DNA from 2 places in the Streptomyces sp. NPDC052016 genome. Region 2 is predicted to be linked to the other one. Evidence: riboswitches for the same ligand, from Rfam matches in the RefSeq annotation. Region 2 holds a riboswitch; the other holds the start of a gene.
What was found. Region 2 has a riboswitch for glycine ahead of gcvT (glycine cleavage system aminomethyltransferase GcvT). Riboswitches for the same ligand answer to the same signal wherever they lie in the genome.
Positions count from the first base shown of each region.

Region 1: linked by a shared signal. The riboswitch ahead of gcvP (aminomethyl-transferring glycine dehydrogenase) and the one ahead of gcvT (glycine cleavage system aminomethyltransferase GcvT) in region 2 are both predicted to bind glycine.

Region 1 covers NZ_JBIUBX010000039.1:9,931-18,992, forward strand. Annotated here, with positions in the region: gene ACIHAR_RS36380 (DNA polymerase IV) at 1-587, shown strand, start outside; gene ACIHAR_RS36385 (PRC-barrel domain-containing protein) at 842-1,213, opposite strand; glycine riboswitch at 1,328-1,423, shown strand; gene gcvP (aminomethyl-transferring glycine dehydrogenase) at 1,599-4,484, shown strand; gene ACIHAR_RS36395 (TOBE domain-containing protein) at 4,543-4,962, opposite strand; gene ACIHAR_RS36400 (ABC transporter ATP-binding protein) at 5,038-6,153, opposite strand; gene ACIHAR_RS36405 (ABC transporter permease) at 6,150-6,998, opposite strand; gene modA (molybdate ABC transporter substrate-binding protein) at 6,995-7,813, opposite strand; gene ACIHAR_RS36415 (helix-turn-helix transcriptional regulator) at 8,004-8,399, opposite strand; gene ACIHAR_RS36420 (glycoside hydrolase family 43 protein) at 8,711-9,062, shown strand, end outside.
Region 2 covers NZ_JBIUBX010000007.1:44,046-53,107, reverse strand. Annotated here, with positions in the region: gene ACIHAR_RS10980 (enhanced serine sensitivity protein SseB) at 1-98, opposite strand, end outside; gene ACIHAR_RS10975 (AAA family ATPase) at 387-1,064, opposite strand; glycine riboswitch at 1,241-1,349, shown strand; gene gcvT (glycine cleavage system aminomethyltransferase GcvT) at 1,523-2,650, shown strand; gene gcvH (glycine cleavage system protein GcvH) at 2,781-3,158, shown strand; gene glyA (serine hydroxymethyltransferase) at 3,173-4,438, shown strand; gene ACIHAR_RS10955 (L-serine ammonia-lyase) at 4,537-5,904, shown strand; gene ACIHAR_RS10950 (Pls/PosA family non-ribosomal peptide synthetase) at 6,238-8,853, shown strand; gene ACIHAR_RS10945 (amino acid adenylation domain-containing protein) at 8,858-9,062, shown strand, end outside.

The DNA of each region.
Region 1 (9,062 bases), on a different contig from region 2:
GGCTGCTCGACTCCGTGGACACCACGGGCGGGGTGCGGTTGCTCGGCGTCGGGGTCAGCGGGCTGGCCGACTTCACCCAGGAGGACCTGTTCGCGCAGGCGGCCGAGGAGCGCGGGGAGGGGCCGGAGGAGGAGGTCGCGGTCGAGCCCGTCCAGGAGGAGGCGGTACCGGCCGAGCATCACTGGCGGCCCGGGCACGACGTGCGGCACAGCGAGCTGGGGCACGGCTGGGTGCAGGGGAGTGGGCTGGGGCGGGTGACCGTGCGGTTCGAGACGCCGGAGTCGGAGGTGGGCCGGGTGCGGACGTTCCGGATCGACGACCCGGATCTGGAACCGGCTGATCCGTTGCCGCTGGTGCGGCGAAGACCGGGGGAGGCCGCGTCGTCGGACGCGGCGGATGCGGCGGCCACTGTGGAAGCAGAGGGGGTGGCGGGCACGGCGGGCTCAGCGGACGCGGCGGGCACTGGGGACATCGACAACGCGGTGCAGACGGTGGGCACGGTGGGCACGGTGGGCACCGCGGAGTCGGCCGGCGCGGCGGGGGCGGAGGGCGATGTGCCGGTGGGGCGGCACGGGGGCGGGTCCTGACGTCGGTGCGTCCTGTCGGGGTTCCCGGAGTGCCGGGACGAGGCAACGGGGCGTGGTGCGCGGGTCACCGGGTCGGCCGTCGGCCTGAGGGCCCTCCAGGAGGCGACCGACCCCGGATCCGGCCACCCAGCACCCGGACACGGGCCCCGGCGAGCAGCACCGTTTCCACTGCCGGTCGACGGCGGAACGTGACGCGGCGCCGGTGATGGGGCCCGTGGCCTGCGCTGTCCCGTCGCAGCTGTGCCCGACCGGGTTCAGGTCTCGTCCTTGCCCGCCAGCTTTCCGAAGTCGTGGTCCTCGAGCGGGGGAGGGGCGCCCACGTCGAGGCCGTAGTGGTGGTAGAGCTGGAGTTCCTGCTCGGGGGAGAGGTGGCGGCCCACGCCGAAGTCCGGGGCGTCCTTGATCAGGGCGCGGTCGAAGGGGACGCGGAGGGTGCCGTCGACCAGTTCGCTGGGCTCGAGGGGGACGAAGGCGTCCCGGGAGAACAGGCCGGTGCGTATGGCCGCCCACTCCGGCACGCCGGTCGCGTCGTCGAGGTAGACCTCGTCGATGGTGCCGATCTTGGTGCCGTTGCGGTCGAACGCCTTGCGGCCGATCAGGTTGCGCGGATCGATGTCGGTCTGCACGGGCCCTCCACTTGGTCGCAACTCATCCGTAAGCACTACAAAAGAGCACATTTGTGATGGCGGCCACTCGACAGGAGGTGGCGTTGACCTCGCTGGTAGTCTGACAACGGCTGCTGACCCCGTGCGGGAGAGTTCTCCGGAGATCTCCGGAGGCGCCGAAGGAGCAAATCCTCCCCGGAATCTCTCAGGCACACGTACCGCACGGACGAGGTCACTCTGGAAAGCAGGGCGGGTGTCGACGGCTTCCGCTCTCACCGACGGTGAAAGCCGGGCGCTCTCGGGCGGCCGGTGAAGCTCTCAGGTTGAGATGACAGAGGGGGAGGCCGTCCGGGTACCCGTTCCGTGGTGCCCCTCGAAGGTCGCGTCAGACCAGGAGGCCTCCGCAATGACCGCCCATCGCATTCCGCTCTCCGACCTCGAACAGGGAATCCCCTTCGAGCAGCGCCACATCGGGCCCGACCAGGAGGCGCGGGCCAAGATGCTCGCGCAGGTCGGGTACGGCTCGCTGGACGAGCTCACCGCCGCCGCCGTCCCGGACGTGATCAAGAGCGCCGACGCGCTGGACCTGCCGGGCGCCCGGTCGGAGGCCGAGGTGCTGGCCGAGCTGCGCGCGCTGGCCGATCGCAACCAGGTCCTGGGCTCAATGATCGGGCTCGGCTACTACGGCACCTTCACGCCGCCCGTCATCCTGCGCAACGTCATGGAGAACCCGGCCTGGTACACGGCCTACACGCCCTACCAGCCGGAAATCTCCCAGGGCCGGCTCGAGGCGCTGCTGAACTTCCAGACCATGGTCGCCGACCTCACGGGCCTGCCGACCTCCGGCGCCTCCCTGCTCGACGAGGGCACGGCCGCCGCCGAGGCGATGGCGCTGTCCCGGCGCATGGGCAAGAACAAGAAGGGCCTCTTCCTGGTCGACGCGGACGCGTTGCCGCAGACCATCGCCGTGATCGAGACCCGGGCCGAGCCGACCGGCGTCGAGGTCGTCGTCGCCGACCTCAGTGAGGGCATCCCGGCCGAGATCGCAGCTCGGGAGATCAACGGCGTACTGATCCAGTACCCGGGCGCCTCCGGGGCCGTACGTGACATCAAGCCGGTCATCGAGCAGGCGCATGGGCTCGGAGCGCTCGTCACCGTGGCCGCCGATCTGCTCGCGCTGACGCTGCTGACGTCGCCGGGTGAGCTGGGCGCGGACATCGCGGTCGGGACCACGCAGCGGTTCGGGGTGCCGATGGGCTTCGGCGGGCCGCACGCCGGCTACATGGCCGTGCACGAGAAGTTCGCGCGCAGCCTGCCCGGGCGGCTCGTGGGCGTGTCCGTCGACGCCGACGGGAACAAGGCCTACCGGCTGGCGCTGCAGACGCGTGAGCAGCACATCCGGCGCGAGAAGGCGACCAGCAACATCTGCACGGCGCAGGTGCTGCTCGCCGTCATGGCCGGGATGTACGCCGTCTACCACGGGCCCGAGGGGCTGAAGGGGATCGCTCGGCGGACGCACCGGTACGCGTCGATCCTGGCTGCGGGGCTCACGGCCGGTGGCGTGGAGGTCGTGCACGGCTCCTACTTCGACACGCTGACCGTGCGCGTGCCCGCGAGGGCCGCCGAGGTCGTCGCCGCCGCGCGGGACAACGGCGTGAACCTGCACCTCGTCGACGCGGACCATGTGTCGGTCGCCTGCGACGAGACCACCGGGCGGGCCCAGGTGGGCGCCGTCTGGGCCGCCTTCGGGGTCGACGGGGACGTCGAGGCGCTCGACGCGGTCACCGAGGGCGCGCTGCCGGCCGGGCTGCTGCGCAGCGACGCTTTCCTCACCCACCCCGTCTTCCACGAGCACCGCTCCGAGACCGCGATGCTGCGCTACCTGCGCCGGCTCGCCGACCGCGACTACGCGCTCGACCGTGGCATGATCCCGCTGGGTTCCTGCACCATGAAGCTCAACGCGACCACCGAGATGGAGCCGGTCACCTGGCCCGAGTTCGGGCAGCTGCACCCCTTCGCGCCCGCGGAGCAGGCGCAGGGTTACCTCACGCTCATCCGTGAGCTGGAGGAACGCCTCGCCGAGGTCACCGGGTACGACAAGGTGTCCCTCCAGCCCAACGCCGGGTCCCAGGGCGAGCTGGCCGGTCTGCTGGCCGTCCGCGGGTACCACCGGGCCAACGGCGACGAGCAGCGGACCGTGTGCCTCATCCCGTCGTCCGCGCACGGCACCAACGCCGCCAGCGCCGTGATGGCGGGCATGAAGGTCGTCGTCGTGAACACCGCCGAGGACGGCGAGATCGACATCGAGGACCTGCGGGCGAAGATCGAGAAGCACCGGGACGAGCTGGCGGTGCTGATGATCACGTACCCGTCGACGCACGGTGTGTTCGAGGAGCACGTCGCCGACATCTGCGCGCGGGTGCACGAGGCCGGCGGGCAGGTCTACGTCGACGGCGCCAACCTCAACGCGCTCGTCGGGGTCGCCAAGCCGGGCCACTTCGGCGGTGACGTCTCCCACCTGAACCTGCACAAGACGTTCTGCATCCCGCACGGCGGCGGCGGTCCCGGCGTCGGCCCGGTCGCCGTACGGTCGCACCTGGCGCCGTATCTGCCGAACCACCCGCTGCAGCCCGCCGCCGGGCCCGACACGGGTGTCGGGCCGATCTCGGCGGCGCCCTGGGGTTCCGCGGGGATCCTGCCGATCTCGTGGGCCTATGTGCGGCTCATGGGCGGTGAGGGGCTGAAGCGGGCCACGCAGGTGGCGGTGCTGTCCGCCAACTACATCGCCAAGCGGCTCGAGCCGCACTACCCGGTGCTGTACACCGGCCCCGGCGGGCTGGTCGCGCACGAGTGCATCATCGACCTGCGGCCGCTGACCAAGGCGACCGGGGTGAGCGTCGACGACGTGGCCAAGCGGCTCATCGACTACGGCTTCCACGCGCCGACGATGTCGTTCCCGGTGGCCGGGACGCTGATGATCGAGCCGACCGAGTCGGAGGACCTGACCGAGCTCGACCGGTTCTGCGAGGCGATGATCGCCATTCGCGCCGAGATCGAGAAGGTCGGCTCCGGCGAGTGGCCCGCCGACGACAACCCGCTGCGCCACGCCCCGCACACCGCGGGCGCGCTCGGCGGCGAGTGGGAGCACGCGTACACGCGCGAGGAGGCCGTCTTCCCGGCCGGGGTGTCCGCGGCCGACAAGTACTGGCCGCCGGTGCGCCGGATCGACCAGGCCTTCGGTGACCGGAACCTGGTCTGCTCCTGCCCGCCGCTGGACGCGTACGAGGACTGACGCGCGGACGCCGCAGGCGTGGGGCTCCCGTCCGGTTCGGGCGGGAGCCCTCGGCGTGTCAGGCCGTCACCAGCGAGACCTCGGTCGACTTGATCAGGGCGACCACCGGGGAGCCGGCCGTCAGTCCCAGGTCGGTGGCCGCCTCCTTGGTGATCACGGAGGTCAGTTCGCCGGCTTCCGAGGCGATCTTCACGGAGGCCATGGCTCCCCCGGCCGTGACCTCGGTGACCGTCCCGGGAAGCTGGTTGCGGATCGAGAGGTGGTCGGCCCGCGCCGTGGCGAGGGAGACCTCCGTCGCCTTCACCAGGACCCGGACGGCGGTGCCCGGGGCGAGACCGAGGTCGGTGACGGCGTCCAGGGTGATCGCCGCGGTGAGGGCCTGACCACCGGTGAGACGGACCCCGACGGTGGCCATCACCTCGCCGGGGTTGACGGCGGTGACGGTGCCGGGGAGCTGGTTGCGGATGCTCAGGGTCATGGCAACCACCGTAGGACCCCATGCCCTCTCTGCCCGGTATGCACTCTGTTGTCTGTCGTGGCTATGCAGGCTTTGTCATGCCGGGTAGGCGTGGGTCTGGGCCGCCTTCACCGTCGCCCATACCGGAGCCCCCGGGTGCAGGTCGAGTTCCGCGGCCGCGACCGTGGTGAGGTCGGCGGCGAGGGGGAGTTCGCCGGTGAGGTCGGCGCGGATCTGGTCGCCGTGGGTCTCCAGTCCGGCGACCTCGCAGCGCCAGAGGTTGCGGGCGCTGGAGCCGGTGGGGCGGTCGCGGTGGAGGGTGACCGCGCTCGGCGGGAACGCCACGAAGGCGGGCCCGGAGAGATGCTCCGTGGTGGTGATGACCGGCCCGGTGGGTGCCTTGCCCGCGGTGGTCGCCGGACCCGCGTCGAGACGCACGGTGTGGCCGTCGGCCCGGCCCCGGTAGAGGTTCAGGCCGACCAACTGCGCGATGTAGTCGGTGCGCGGATGACGGGCGATGTCGGACGGAGTGCCCTCCTGGACCACCGCGCCGTGCTCGACGACGACCAGGCGGTCCGCGAGGACCATGGCGTCGAGCGGGTCGTGGGTGACGAGGACGGCGACGGCCTCGAACTCGGCCAGGTGACGCCGGAGTTGGGCGCGGACCTCGAGACGGGTCCGGGCGTCCAGCGCGGCGAGCGGCTCGTCCAGCAGGAGCAGCCGGGGGCGGGTGGCGAGGGCACGGGCCAGGGCCACGCGCTGGGCCTGGCCGCCGGAGAGGCGGCGGGGCTTGGCGCCGGCGTGCGCGGCGAGCCCCATGCGCTCCAGCCACGCGGCGGCCCGGGCGCGGGCCTCCGCCTTGGTCGCGCCGTGGCAGCGCGGGCCGAAGGCCACGTTGTCCAGGGCGGTCAGGTGCGGGAAGAGCAGGTAGTCCTGGAAGACCACGCCGACAGGGCGGGACTCCGGCGGTGTGCGCTCCAGCGCCGTACCGTCCAGCCGGAGATGGCCGCCGGAGAGCGGGACGAGGCCGGCGAGGGCGCGCAGGGCGGTCGTCTTCCCGGCGCCGTTGGGGCCGAGCAGTGCCACGACGTCGCCGGGGGCCGCGGTCAGGGAGACGTCGAGGCGGAACGGGCCGCGGTCGACGACGAGACGGGCGTCGAGCCCTTCGCCGGGCGGGCCGGTCGTCGTCGTGGCGCGGGTGGTGGAGCTCATGAGGCGGTCATCCAGCGGTCGCGCAGGCCTGCCAGGACCGCGATCGAGACGGCCAGCAGGACCAGGCTGAGGGCGATCGCGGCCTCCGGGTCGCTCTGGAGGGCGAGGTAGACGGAGAGCGGCATCGTCTGGGTGCGGCCGGGGAAGTTGCCCGCGAAGGTGATCGTCGCCCCGAACTCGCCGAGCGCGCGGGCCCAGGCCAGTACGGCGCCGGCCGCGATGCCCGGCGCGATCAGGGGGAGGGTGACGCGCCGGAACGCGGTGAAGCGGGAGGCGCCCAGGGTGGCGGCCGCCTCCTCGTAGCGGGGGTCGGCGGCGCGCAGGGTGCCCTCGACGCTGATGACCAGGAACGGCATCGCCACGAAGGTCTCCGCGAGGACGACCCCGGTCGTGGTGAAGGGGAGGGTGATGCCGAACCAGGCGTCCAGCCACCGCCCGACCACGCCGTTGCGGCCGAGGGCGAGCAGCAGGGCCACGCCGCCCACGACCGGGGGCAGGACCAGGGGGAGGGTCACCAAGGCGCGGACGACACCGCGGCCGGGGAAGTCGGTGCGGGCCAACAGCCAGGCCAGGGGCACGCCGACGACCAGGCTCACGGCGGTCGCGGCCGTGGCGCAGACCAGGGAGAGCCGGAGGGCCTGCCAGACCGCGGGGCTGGTCAGCTGCTCGGGAAGGCTGTGCCAGGGGGCGCGTACCAGCAGGGCGACCAACGGGAGGAGGAGGAACGCCAGGCCGAGGAGGGCGGGGAGGAGGAGGGCGAAGGGCACGCCCGTGCGGACGCGACCGGGCCGCGCGCCGTCGTGGTGCGGCGTGTCCGCGGTACCGGTCTTCGCGGGAGACGTCATGGCTCGAGGAACCCGGCCTCGGACAGCACCTTCTGACCGTCGGCCGATCGCACCAGGGCGATGAAGGCCTTGGCCGCCTCGGCGTTCGGCGCGTCCCTCAGGAGGGTGATGGGGTAGTCGTTCACGGCGTCGGCCGACTCGGGGAAGTCCACGCCGTCCACCTTGTCACCCGCCGCGTGCACGTCGGTCTTGTACACCACCGCCGCGTCGGCCTCCTTCAGCTCGACCTTCGTCAGGGCGCCCTTGACGTCCTGCTCGTAGGAGACCGGGGTCAGCTTCAGGCCGCTCGCGTCGAGGGCCTTCTGGGCGGCGGCCCCACAGGGGACCGTCCTGTCACACAGGACGACTTTCAGGCCGGGCCTGGTGAGGTCCTCGAACGAGGTGACCCCGTCGGGGTTGCCCGGCAGGGTGGCGATCGCCAGCCGGTTGCGGACGAAGGTCACCGGAGGCGTCGCGTTCGCCTTGTGGTCCGTCACGATCTCCATCGTCTTGGCGCTGGCGGCGGCGAAGACGTCGGCCGGGGCGCCGCCGGTGATGTTCGCGGCGAGAGTGTCGCTGCCACCGAAGTTGAAGGTGACCTTCGTCCCGGGGTGGGTCTTCTCGAACTCCTCGCCGAGCGTCGTGAAGCTCTCCTGCAGGGAGGCGGCCGCGAAGACGGTCACCGTGCCGGAGAGCTTCGCGGAGGAGGGGGAGCCGGATTTCGAGGACGCGTCCGCGGAGCCGTCGGAGGAACAGGCGCTCAGGGCCAGCAGCGCGGCGACTCCCACGCCGGTCGCCTGGAGGGTGCGGCGGGCGCGACGCCTGGTACGGGTCATCACGGTGTACTCCTCGGTGTCTGCGAGCCCTCGAACAGCCCCGGCGCAGCCCGGTGCGGCCCGGTGTGATGATGATGCCGCACATGCGAGGCGTATGTCTCCTGTGGCATCGCATCATCAGGGGCGATCGCGGGCTTCGCCGCGCATGTGCGTTCCTACGGCGATGACCTGTGGTCGGCCCGGCGGACGCTCAGACGCGGTCGATGTGTACGTTCGTCGACTTCACGCGGGCCGTGGCCTCCATACCGACCTCCAGGCCGAGTTCCTCGACGGCCTCCCGCGTGAGCAGGGAGACGAGGCGGTGCGGGCCGGCCTGGATCTCGACCTGGGCGGCGACGTCGCCGAGTTTGATCGCCGTGACGATGCCGGGGAAGGCGTTGCGGGCCGAGGTGTAGGAGGCGCCCTCCTCGCCGCCGGTGGACCCCGCGAGTTCGACGGAGAACTCGGCGAGGTCCTTTCCGTCGATGAGGCGTCGTCCGGTCTCGTCGCGGTGGGTCGCCACCCGGCCCGCGTCCGCCCAGCGGCGCGCGGTGTCGGGGCTCACGCCGAGCAGCCGCGCGGCCTGGCCGATGGTGTAGGACTGCATGTCGGTCACGATAAGCGCCTCGCCTGCCGGGGCGGTGACGGGGGACGCGGGCGGACGTGGGCACGGCCCGGCGGGCGGACGCGGGCGGACGTGGGCACGGCCCGGCGGGCGGACGCGGGCGTGGCCGGGCGGGCGGACGCGGGCGTGGCCGGACGGCTCGGGTATGCCCGCAGGGCTTGAGGACCCGGAGCACGGCAGCCGTGTGGACGCGCGCGGCGGGTGCAAGCGCGTGCCGGACCGGATGGCGGGTGGTTCGGCCGATCGATGCCGTCTTGCCGAGCCACCCGTGGCTCCCTACAGTCCGCTCCGTAATGTTCGTCGACGAGACCGAATGTTTCGACCGCTCCGGTCTCCCGAAGGGGCTGACGTACGTGAGGACGAACGGCAAGGCGTCGCGCAGGACCTACGACAATCCCGTCATCACCGGCTTCCACCCCGACCCCAGCGTCTGCCGGGTCGGGGACGACTACTACCTGGTCTGTTCCAGCTTCGAGTACTTCCCCGGAGTCCCGCTCTTCCACAGCCGCGATCTCGTCCACTGGCAGCAGATCGGCAACGTCCTGGACCGGCCTTCCCAACTGCCGCTGCCGGACGACCTGCCCGCCTCGGCCGGTGTCTACGCGCCCACGATCCGCCACCACGACGGCCGCTTCCACATGATCA
Region 2 (9,062 bases):
AGCTCGTTGCCGGGCCATCCGCCGTGCGGATGAGGGTGCGCCTGTGCCGGGACGTCCGCGGAGAAGTCCGCCGGGAGGTCCGCCGGGGGGAAATCCATCTGCCTACCGCCTGCTGGGATCCACTGCTGTGGCTGAAAGGCTAGCGGGTACCGACACCCCGCCCCACTGCCCGCGCCCCGGCCTGCGGACCCGTCCCGCGCCCCCCATCGGCGTGCCCGCGCCCCGGATCCCCGGCATCCGGTTCCCACCCGGCACCGACGCGGCAGGACACGGCGCGAGAAGGCCGGCCCGGCAGGACGGCAGGGGGTCCGGAGGGGAGCGCCCAGGGACAGGAACGGTGGGGTCGGCGCGGGCGGGGAGACCCGCCCGACCCGTCGGCCCCGTTCTCAGCCCGTGAACGCGATCCGGCGGAGGGCGTCCGCCGCGGGGCGGTCGAGGAGGATCGCCGAGGTGCAGCCCCCGGGCAGGCGGCCTTTCTCGACCGAGCGGAGCAGCCGGGAGGCGGCGCGGCGGTGGCGCAGGAACGCGTAGCGGGAGACGCCCCGGCCCCGCTCGCGCTGACCCTCCAGCGCGGTGCCGGGGGCGACGTCGAGAAGCAGCAGGTGCAGGATGCCGCCGCGCCGGCGGGCCTCGCGGGCCAGCCAGTGGCGCACCCAGGCCTGCGTCCCGCAGTCGTGCACCACCACGCCCTCGCCGGTGCGCAGGGCGCGGCGCAGCCCGGCGTAGTGGGCGACGCGGACGAGGGGCCGGTACAGCGCGTACGGCAGGAAGCGCGGCACGGCGGCGTCCCAGCGGTCGCGGGTGTCCTGGGAGTCGACGCGGATGCCCGTCACCGCGCGCCTCATCAGCGTGGACTTCCCGCTGCCGGGCAGGCCCGTCACCACGACCAGGTCGTGCGGGCCGAACAGCAGTGCGCGCGGGCTGCGGCCGGCGCGGTCACGCAGGTCGCGGACGACGGGCGCGGGCGCGGGACCGCACGCCTCCTTGCCCGGCGACGCCGGCTGCGGGGGCAGCGCGGGCAGCGCGAGCGCCGAGGTGGTCGCGTATCCCGTGGTCCTGTTCACCGTGATCGTCCTCCCCTGGGGTCAGACAAGTCTTCTCCCCATCGAGCGTAAAGAGAAGGTAATGCCCGGTGTCTTCCGTTTTCGTGCGCGTACCGCCACAAGCCGGTTACAGATGCGGCCTGCCGCGATCGGACGGACCGTGCGATGATGTGCGCGCCAACTGCATACCGGCCGTTTGAATCCGCGCGGGAGAGTTCCCGGCAGGAGCTGTGACAGCTTCGCCGGGGCGCCGAAGGAGCAAGTCCCTCCCTTGAATCTCTCAGGCCCCGTTACCGCGCGGGCGAGGCACATCTGAAAAGCGGGCCGACCCCGTCCGGGACGGCTCCACCCAAGGTGCAAGCCACGATCACGATCACTCCAGCTCACCGGTGATCCACGATCATGGCGAACCTCTCAGGTTCCGATGACAGATGGGGAGGAACGACCTCGCCAGTCTTGCCTTGGGAGACGAACGCCCGATGAGCAGTACCGAACCCACCCAGCAGCGCCGTACCGCGCTCGACGCCGTCCATCGCGCGCTCGGCGCGACGATGACCGACTTCGCCGGCTGGGACATGCCCCTGCGCTATGGCTCCGAGCGCGACGAGCACCACGCCGTACGCACCCGGGCCGGCCTGTTCGACCTCTCGCACATGGGCGAGATCACCGTCACCGGTTCGCAGGCCGCCGCCCTCCTCGACCACGCCCTGGTGGGTCACATCAGCGCCGTCAAGCCGGGTCGCGCCCGCTACACCATGATCTGCCGCACCGACGGCGGCATCCTCGACGACCTGATCGTGTACCGGCTCGCCGAGAACGAGTTCATGGTCGTCGCCAACGCCTCCAACGCCCAGGTGGTGCTGGACGCGCTCGTGGAGCGTTCCGCCGGCTTCGACGCCGAGGTGCGCGACGACCGGGACGCCTATGCGCTGATCGCCGTCCAGGGCCCCGAGTCGCCGGGCATCCTGAAGTCGCTCACCGACGCCGACCTCGACGGCCTGAAGTACTACGCCGGTCTGCCCGGCACCGTCGCCGGCGTCCCGGCGCTGATCGCGCGCACCGGCTACACCGGCGAGGACGGCTTCGAGCTGTTCGTGCGGCCGGAGCACGCGGTGGAGCTGTGGCAGTCGCTGACCGAGGCGGGCGAGGCCGCCGGTCTGGTCCCCTGCGGCCTGTCCTGCCGGGACACGCTGCGCCTGGAGGCGGGCATGCCGCTGTACGGGCACGAGCTGTCGACCGACCTGACCCCCTTCGACGCCGGCCTCGGCCGCGTGGTGAAGTTCGAGAAGGAGGGCGACTTCGTGGGGCGCGAGGCCCTGCGGGAAGCGGCCGCCCGCTCCGCGGAGAACCCGCCGCGCGTCCTCGTCGGCCTGGTCGCCGAGGGCCGCCGCGTCCCGCGCGCCGGGTACCCGGTCGTCGTGGGCGGCGAGGTGATCGGCGAGGTCACCTCCGGTGCGCCCTCGCCCACGCTGGGCAAGCCGATCGCGATGGCGTACGTCGACGCCGCCCACGCGGCGCCGGGCACGCCGGGCGTCGGCGTGGACATCCGGGGCAGCCACGAGCCCTACGAGGTCGTGGCGCTGCCGTTCTACCGGCGCCAGAAGTAGAGACTCGAAGCCGAAGCAGCGACCGAGGCCGGTCGCAGCGCGTGACCCTGCGCACATCTGCGCTGCTCACGCGTGCTTCCAGCAGGCCCCTATTCATCAGCACTCCCCCGCGTACAGGAGAATTCAGGCCATGAGCAACCCCCAGCAGCTGCGCTACAGCAAGGAGCACGAGTGGCTGTCGGCCGCCGAGGACGGCGTGTCGACGGTCGGCATCACGGAGCACGCGGCCAACGCGCTCGGCGACGTGGTCTTCGTCCAGCTCCCGGAGGTCGGTGACACGGTGACCGCGGGCGAGTCCTGCGGCGAGCTCGAGTCCACCAAGTCGGTCAGCGAGCTGTACTCGCCGGTCGACGGTGAGGTCGTCGAGGTCAACCAGGACGTCGCCGACGACCCGTCGCTGGTGAACTCCGCCCCCTTCGAGGGCGGGTGGCTGTTCAAGGTACGCGTCACGGGCGAGCAGGAAGAGCTGCTCTCCGCCGACGAGTACACCGCCTACACCGCCGGCTGAGGAGTCGTAGACGCATGTCCGTCCTGAACACGCCCCTGCACGAGCTCGACCCGGAGATCGCCGCCGCGGTCGACGCCGAGCTGCGCCGCCAGCAGTCCACGCTGGAGATGATCGCCTCGGAGAACTTCGCTCCGTCCGCGGTCATGGAGGCACAGGGCTCGGTCCTGACCAACAAGTACGCCGAGGGCTACCCGGGTCGCCGTTACTACGGCGGTTGCGAGCACGTCGACGTCGCCGAGCAGATCGCCATCGACCGGATCAAGGAGCTGTTCGGCGCCGAGTACGCCAACGTCCAGCCGCACTCCGGCGCCTCCGCCAACCAGGCCGCCCTGTTCGCGCTGGCCCAGCCGGGCGACACAGTCCTGGGCCTGGACCTGGCGCACGGCGGTCACCTCACCCACGGGATGCGGCTGAACTTCTCGGGCAAGCAGTTCGACGTGGTCGCCTACCACGTCGACGTCGAGACCGGCCTGGTCGACATGGCCGAGGTCGAGAAGCTCGCCAAGGAGCACCGCCCGAAGGTGATCATCGCGGGCTGGTCGGCGTACCCGCGGCAGCTCGACTTCGCCGAGTTCCGCCGGATCGCGGACGAGGTCGAGGCGTACCTGTGGGTGGACATGGCGCACTTCGCCGGTCTGGTCGCGGCGGGCCTGCACCCCAACCCGGTGGAGCACGCCGACGTCGTCACCTCCACCACCCACAAGACGCTGGGCGGTCCCCGCGGCGGCGTCATCCTGGCGAAGAAGGAGTTCGCGAAGAAGCTGAACTCGTCCGTCTTCCCGGGCTTCCAGGGCGGTCCCCTGGAGCACGTGATCGCGGCGAAGGCGGTCTCCTTCAAGGTCGCGGCGAGCGAGGAGTTCAAGGAGCGCCAGCGCCGTACGGTCGAGGGCGCGCGGATCCTCGCCGAGCGGCTGACCGCCGCCGACGCCCGCGAGGCCGGCGTGAACGTCCTGTCCGGCGGCACGGACGTCCACCTGATCCTCGTCGACCTGCGCGAGTCCGAGCTGGACGGCCAGCAGGCCGAGGACCGCCTCCACGAGGTCGGCATCACCGTCAACCGCAACGCGGTCCCGAACGACCCGCGTCCCCCGATGGTCACCTCCGGCCTGCGCATCGGCACGCCGGCCCTCGCCACCCGCGGCTTCACGTCCGAGGACTTCGCGGAGGTCGCGGACGTGATCGCGGAGGCGCTGAAGCCGTCCTACGACGCCGAGGCGCTGAAGGCCCGGGTCGTCGCCCTGGCGGACAAGCACCCGCTGTACCCCGGTCTGACCAGGTAGTTCCCGTTTTCCGTGGGGTGCCCTGCACACTCGTAGGTGGGTGAGCGGGGCACCCCACAGGAAACCTTCCGCACCACCCCCCGTCTTGAGGAGTCACCGTGGCCATCTCGGTCTTCGACCTGTTCTCGATCGGCATCGGCCCGTCCAGCTCCCACACGGTCGGCCCGATGCGCGCGGCACGCATGTTCGCCCGGCGCCTGCGCAACGAGGGCCTGCTGGGCTCCGTCGCCTCCGTCCGCACGGAGCTGTACGGCTCCCTCGGCGCGACCGGCCACGGCCACGGCACCCCCAAGGCCGTCCTCCTCGGTCTGGAGGGCGACTCGCCGCGCACGGTGGACGTGGAGACGGCGGACGAGCGGGTGGAGGCGATCAGGTCGGCCGGCCGCATCCGGCTGCTCGGCGAGCACGAGATCCCGTTCTCCTTCGACGACGACCTGGTCCTGCACCGCCGCAAGGCCCTCCCGTACCACGCCAACGGCATGACGCTGTGGGCCCACGACGAGCAGGGCGCGGAGCTGTTGAGCAAGACGTACTACTCGGTGGGCGGTGGCTTCGTCGTCGACGAGGACGCCGTCGGCGCGGACCGCATCAAGCTCGACGACACGGTCCTGAAGTACCCCTTCCGCACGGGCGACGAGCTGCTGCGCCTGACGAAGGAGACGGGCCTGTCGATCTCCTCGCTCATGCTGGAGAACGAGCGGGCCTGGCGCACCGAGGAGGAGATCCGCGAGGGTCTGCTGGAGATCTGGCGGGTGATGCAGGCGTGCGTGGCCCGCGGCATGTCCCGCGAGGGCATCCTGCCGGGCGGTCTGCGGGTGCGCCGCCGCGCGGCGGTGACCGCTCGCCAACTGCGGGCCGAGGGCGATGCGTTGGCGCACTCCATGGAGTGGATCACGCTGTACGCCATGGCGGTGAACGAGGAGAACGCGGCCGGCGGGCGGGTCGTCACGGCGCCGACGAACGGCGCGGCGGGGATCATCCCGGCCGTCCTGCACTACTACGTGAACTTCGTGCCCGGCGCCGACGAGGAGGGCGTGGTCCGCTTCCTGCTGGCCGCCGGCGCGATCGGCATGCTCTTCAAGGAGAACGCCTCCATCTCCGGCGCGGAGGTCGGCTGCCAGGGCGAGGTCGGCTCGGCCTGCTCGATGGCGGCGGGCGCGCTGGCGGAGGTCCTCGGCGGCTCCCCCGAGCAGGTGGAGAACGCGGCCGAGATCGGCATGGAACACAACCTCGGCCTCACCTGTGACCCGGTCGGCGGTCTCGTCCAGATCCCGTGCATCGAGCGCAACGGCATGGCCGCCGTGAAGGCGGTCACCGCGGCCCGCATGGCGATGCGCGGCGACGGCTCGCACAAGGTGTCCCTGGACAAGGTCATCAAGACGATGAAGGACACGGGCGCCGACATGTCCGTGAAGTACAAGGAGACCGCCCGCGGCGGCCTCGCCGTCAACATCATCGAGTGCTGAGGAATCCGGCCCCCCGGCGGAGTGAGCCATGTGGAGGAAAACACCGGGGAGGATTTCCGGCACTCGCCCTCCTCGGAGCGGGCGGAACGCCATGCGGCAGTTGACTCCGGGGCTTCCGTCGCCTGTTGAGCCGATGCCGCGTCACGGCCGAACCTGAGTGGCGACCCGTTGGTGATCTGCTGAGACTGAGGGCGGGTGACGAACGGTTTCCCGAGAAGTCACGGTCGACGGCCTTATGACTTCCGGATTGCTCGAGCCTCGGCTCGTCGGTGAACGTGAAAGCACCGGGTTTTCACCACAGGACCGATGGCGTCGAGAGCCCGAGGAGAGCTCATGGAGGGAAAGCCCGTCGAGGCCCTTACGGCCGATCCGGACCCGTCCATCGCCCTGAGCGGGCACACCGACCCGGCGTCCGGGATCGAGACGATCCTCACCGAGGTTCTGTCCGGAGTCCTGCGCGTCGACGACGTCCCGCCCGACAGTCACTTCTTCGACGAACTGGGCGCCGACTCCCTGCTCATGGCGCAGTTCTGCGCACGGGTCAGAAAGCGGCCGGACCTGCCGTCGATCTCGATGAAGGACGTCTACCGGCACCCGACGATAAGAAGCCTGACGGCAGCGCTCGAGCGGACGTCGCCTTCTCCTGACGGGCCGCCGATTCCGGCGCCGGTGGAGACGGAACGACCGGCACGACCGGCGGGCGGTCTGCAGCACATATTCTGCGGAACCCTTCAGTTCCTCGCTTTCCTCGGATGGTCCTTCGCGGCGGCACTCGTCGCCGTCGCGGGATTCAACTGGGTGTACCGGGGCACCGGGCTGATCGACATCTACCTGAGGGCGGTCCTCTTCGGTGGCGTGGCGTTCCTCGCCCTGTGCCTTCTTCCGATCGTGGCGAAGTGGACCCTCATCGGCCGCTGGAAGCCACGGCAGATCCGCGTCTGGAGCCTGGCGTACTTCCGTTTCTGGGTCGTCAGGACGCTGCTCCGGTCGAGCCCCCTCCTCCTGTTCGCCGGCTCCCCGCTCCATGTGCTCCACCTGCGGGCGCTGGGTGCGCACGTCGGTCGCGGCGCCGCCGTTTTATCGCGAAATATCCCCATCTGCACCGACCTGCTCACCATCGGCGCGGGCACGGTCATCCGCAAGGACTCGCTCTTCAGCTGCTACCGGGCCCACGACGGCCTGATCCAGACGGGAACGGTCACCATCGGCAGCGACGCGTTCGTCGGCGAGGCGACGGTGCTCGACATCGGGACCTCGCTGGGCGACGGGGCGCAGCTCGGCCACTCCTCCTCCCTGCACTCCGGGCAGGCGGTGCCCGCGGGGGAACGCTGGCACGGCTCGCCGGCGCAGCCGACCGAAACGGACTACCGCACGGTGGGCCCCGTCGAGTGCGGCACCGCGCGCAAGGTCCTGTTCACCGTCGCCCAGGTACTGGGCACGCTGTTCCTCTACCTGCCGCTGGCGGTCGGCGGTGTGACCCTCCTGCTCAGTGTGATCCCGAACCCGACCGCGCTCGCGGACGGCCAGTCCCCGGCCTTCACCGGCTGGGCGTTCTATCTCGACGCCCTGGCGGTGTCCTTCGTCGGCTTCTTCGGCTCCGCGCTGGTGGGCCTGCTCCTGGTGGTCACCGTTCCCCGGGCGCTCCACCTCGCGATCGAGCCGGACCGGGTCTACCGCCTGTACGGCTTCCATTACGGGGTCCACCGGGCGATCGAGCGCCTGACCAACCGCAAGTTCTTCAAGGTCCTCTTCGGGGACAGCTCCTGGATCGTCCACTATCTGCGCGGAATCGGGTACGACCTCTCCCGCGTCGAGCAGACGGGGTCGAACTTCGGCACGGAGATGAAGCACGACACCCCGTTCCTGACCAAGGTCGGCAGCGGGACGATGGTCGCCGACGGGCTTTCCGTGATCAACGCCGACTTCTCCAGCACGTCCTTCCGCGTGTCCCGGGTGTCGATCGGGCCGCGGAACTTCCTCGGGAACAGGATCCACTATCCCGTGCAAGGGAGGACGGGCGACAACTGCCTTCTCGCGACGAAGGTCATGGTCCCCATCGACGGGCCCCTCCGGGAGGGCGTCGGTCTCCTGGGCTCGCCGTGCTTCGAGATTCCCCGCTCGGTCGAACGCGACAGCAGATTCGACCACCTGAAGACCGACGACGAGCTGAGCCGCCACCTCGCGGCCAAGGACAAGCACAATGCCGCCACCTTGGGCCTGTTCCTGCTGACGCGGTGGATCCATGTTCTCGGAGTGGTGCTGATCGCTTCCGGAGCCTCGGGGCTCTACCCCTCGCTCGGCGCGTCGGTGGTCGCGCTGGCCTCCGTCGCCGCCCTCCTTTTCAGTGTCGTCTACTTCGTTCTCCTCGAACGCGTCGCGACGAAATTCCGGCCCCTGCGGCCCCTGTACTGCTCGATCTACGACACCGCCTTCTGGCGGCACGAGCGCTACTGGAAGCTGACGGCCATGACGGAGCGGATCGCACTGTTCAACGGCACCCCTTTCAAAAGCCTCGTCTGGCGCCTTCTGGGTGTGCGGCTCGGGAAAAGGGTCTTCGACGACGGCTGTTTCATGCCGGAGCGGACGCTCGTCACCATCGGCGACGACTGCACGCTCAACGCGGGCACCGTGATCCAGTGCCATTCGCAGGAGGACGGCACGTTCAAGTCCGACCACAGCACCATCGGTTCCGGCTGCACTCTCGGCGTCGGCGCCTTCATCCACTACGGCGTGACGATCGGGGACGGCGCGGTGCTCGCCCCCGACTCCTTCCTCATGAAAGGCGAGGAAATCCCACCGCGCGCGCGATGGGGAGGAAACCCGGCCAGGGAAATGCGGAGCGAGGCGGCCGAACCCCGCGTTCTCCGCGATGGCGACGACAGCGGCCGGGGCGTCCTGGTCGGTGGCGAACAGCAGCGTGGCAACGGAAAGTCGAGCGGAGAGAAATAACCCGATGGAAACGCTTGCGGAAACCGGCCGGGAATTCTGGCGCGGCATGCTCGTCGCCGGCGGGTCCACCACGATCCCGCGGTGGACCCTCGATCCCTCGCCGGGCGTCGCCCGCCAGGAGACGGCGATCCCCGACGACCTCACGGCGGCACTGCGCCGGCTGGCGGACGAGCTGGCGGTGCCCTTCAGCACGGTGCTGCTGGCGGCGC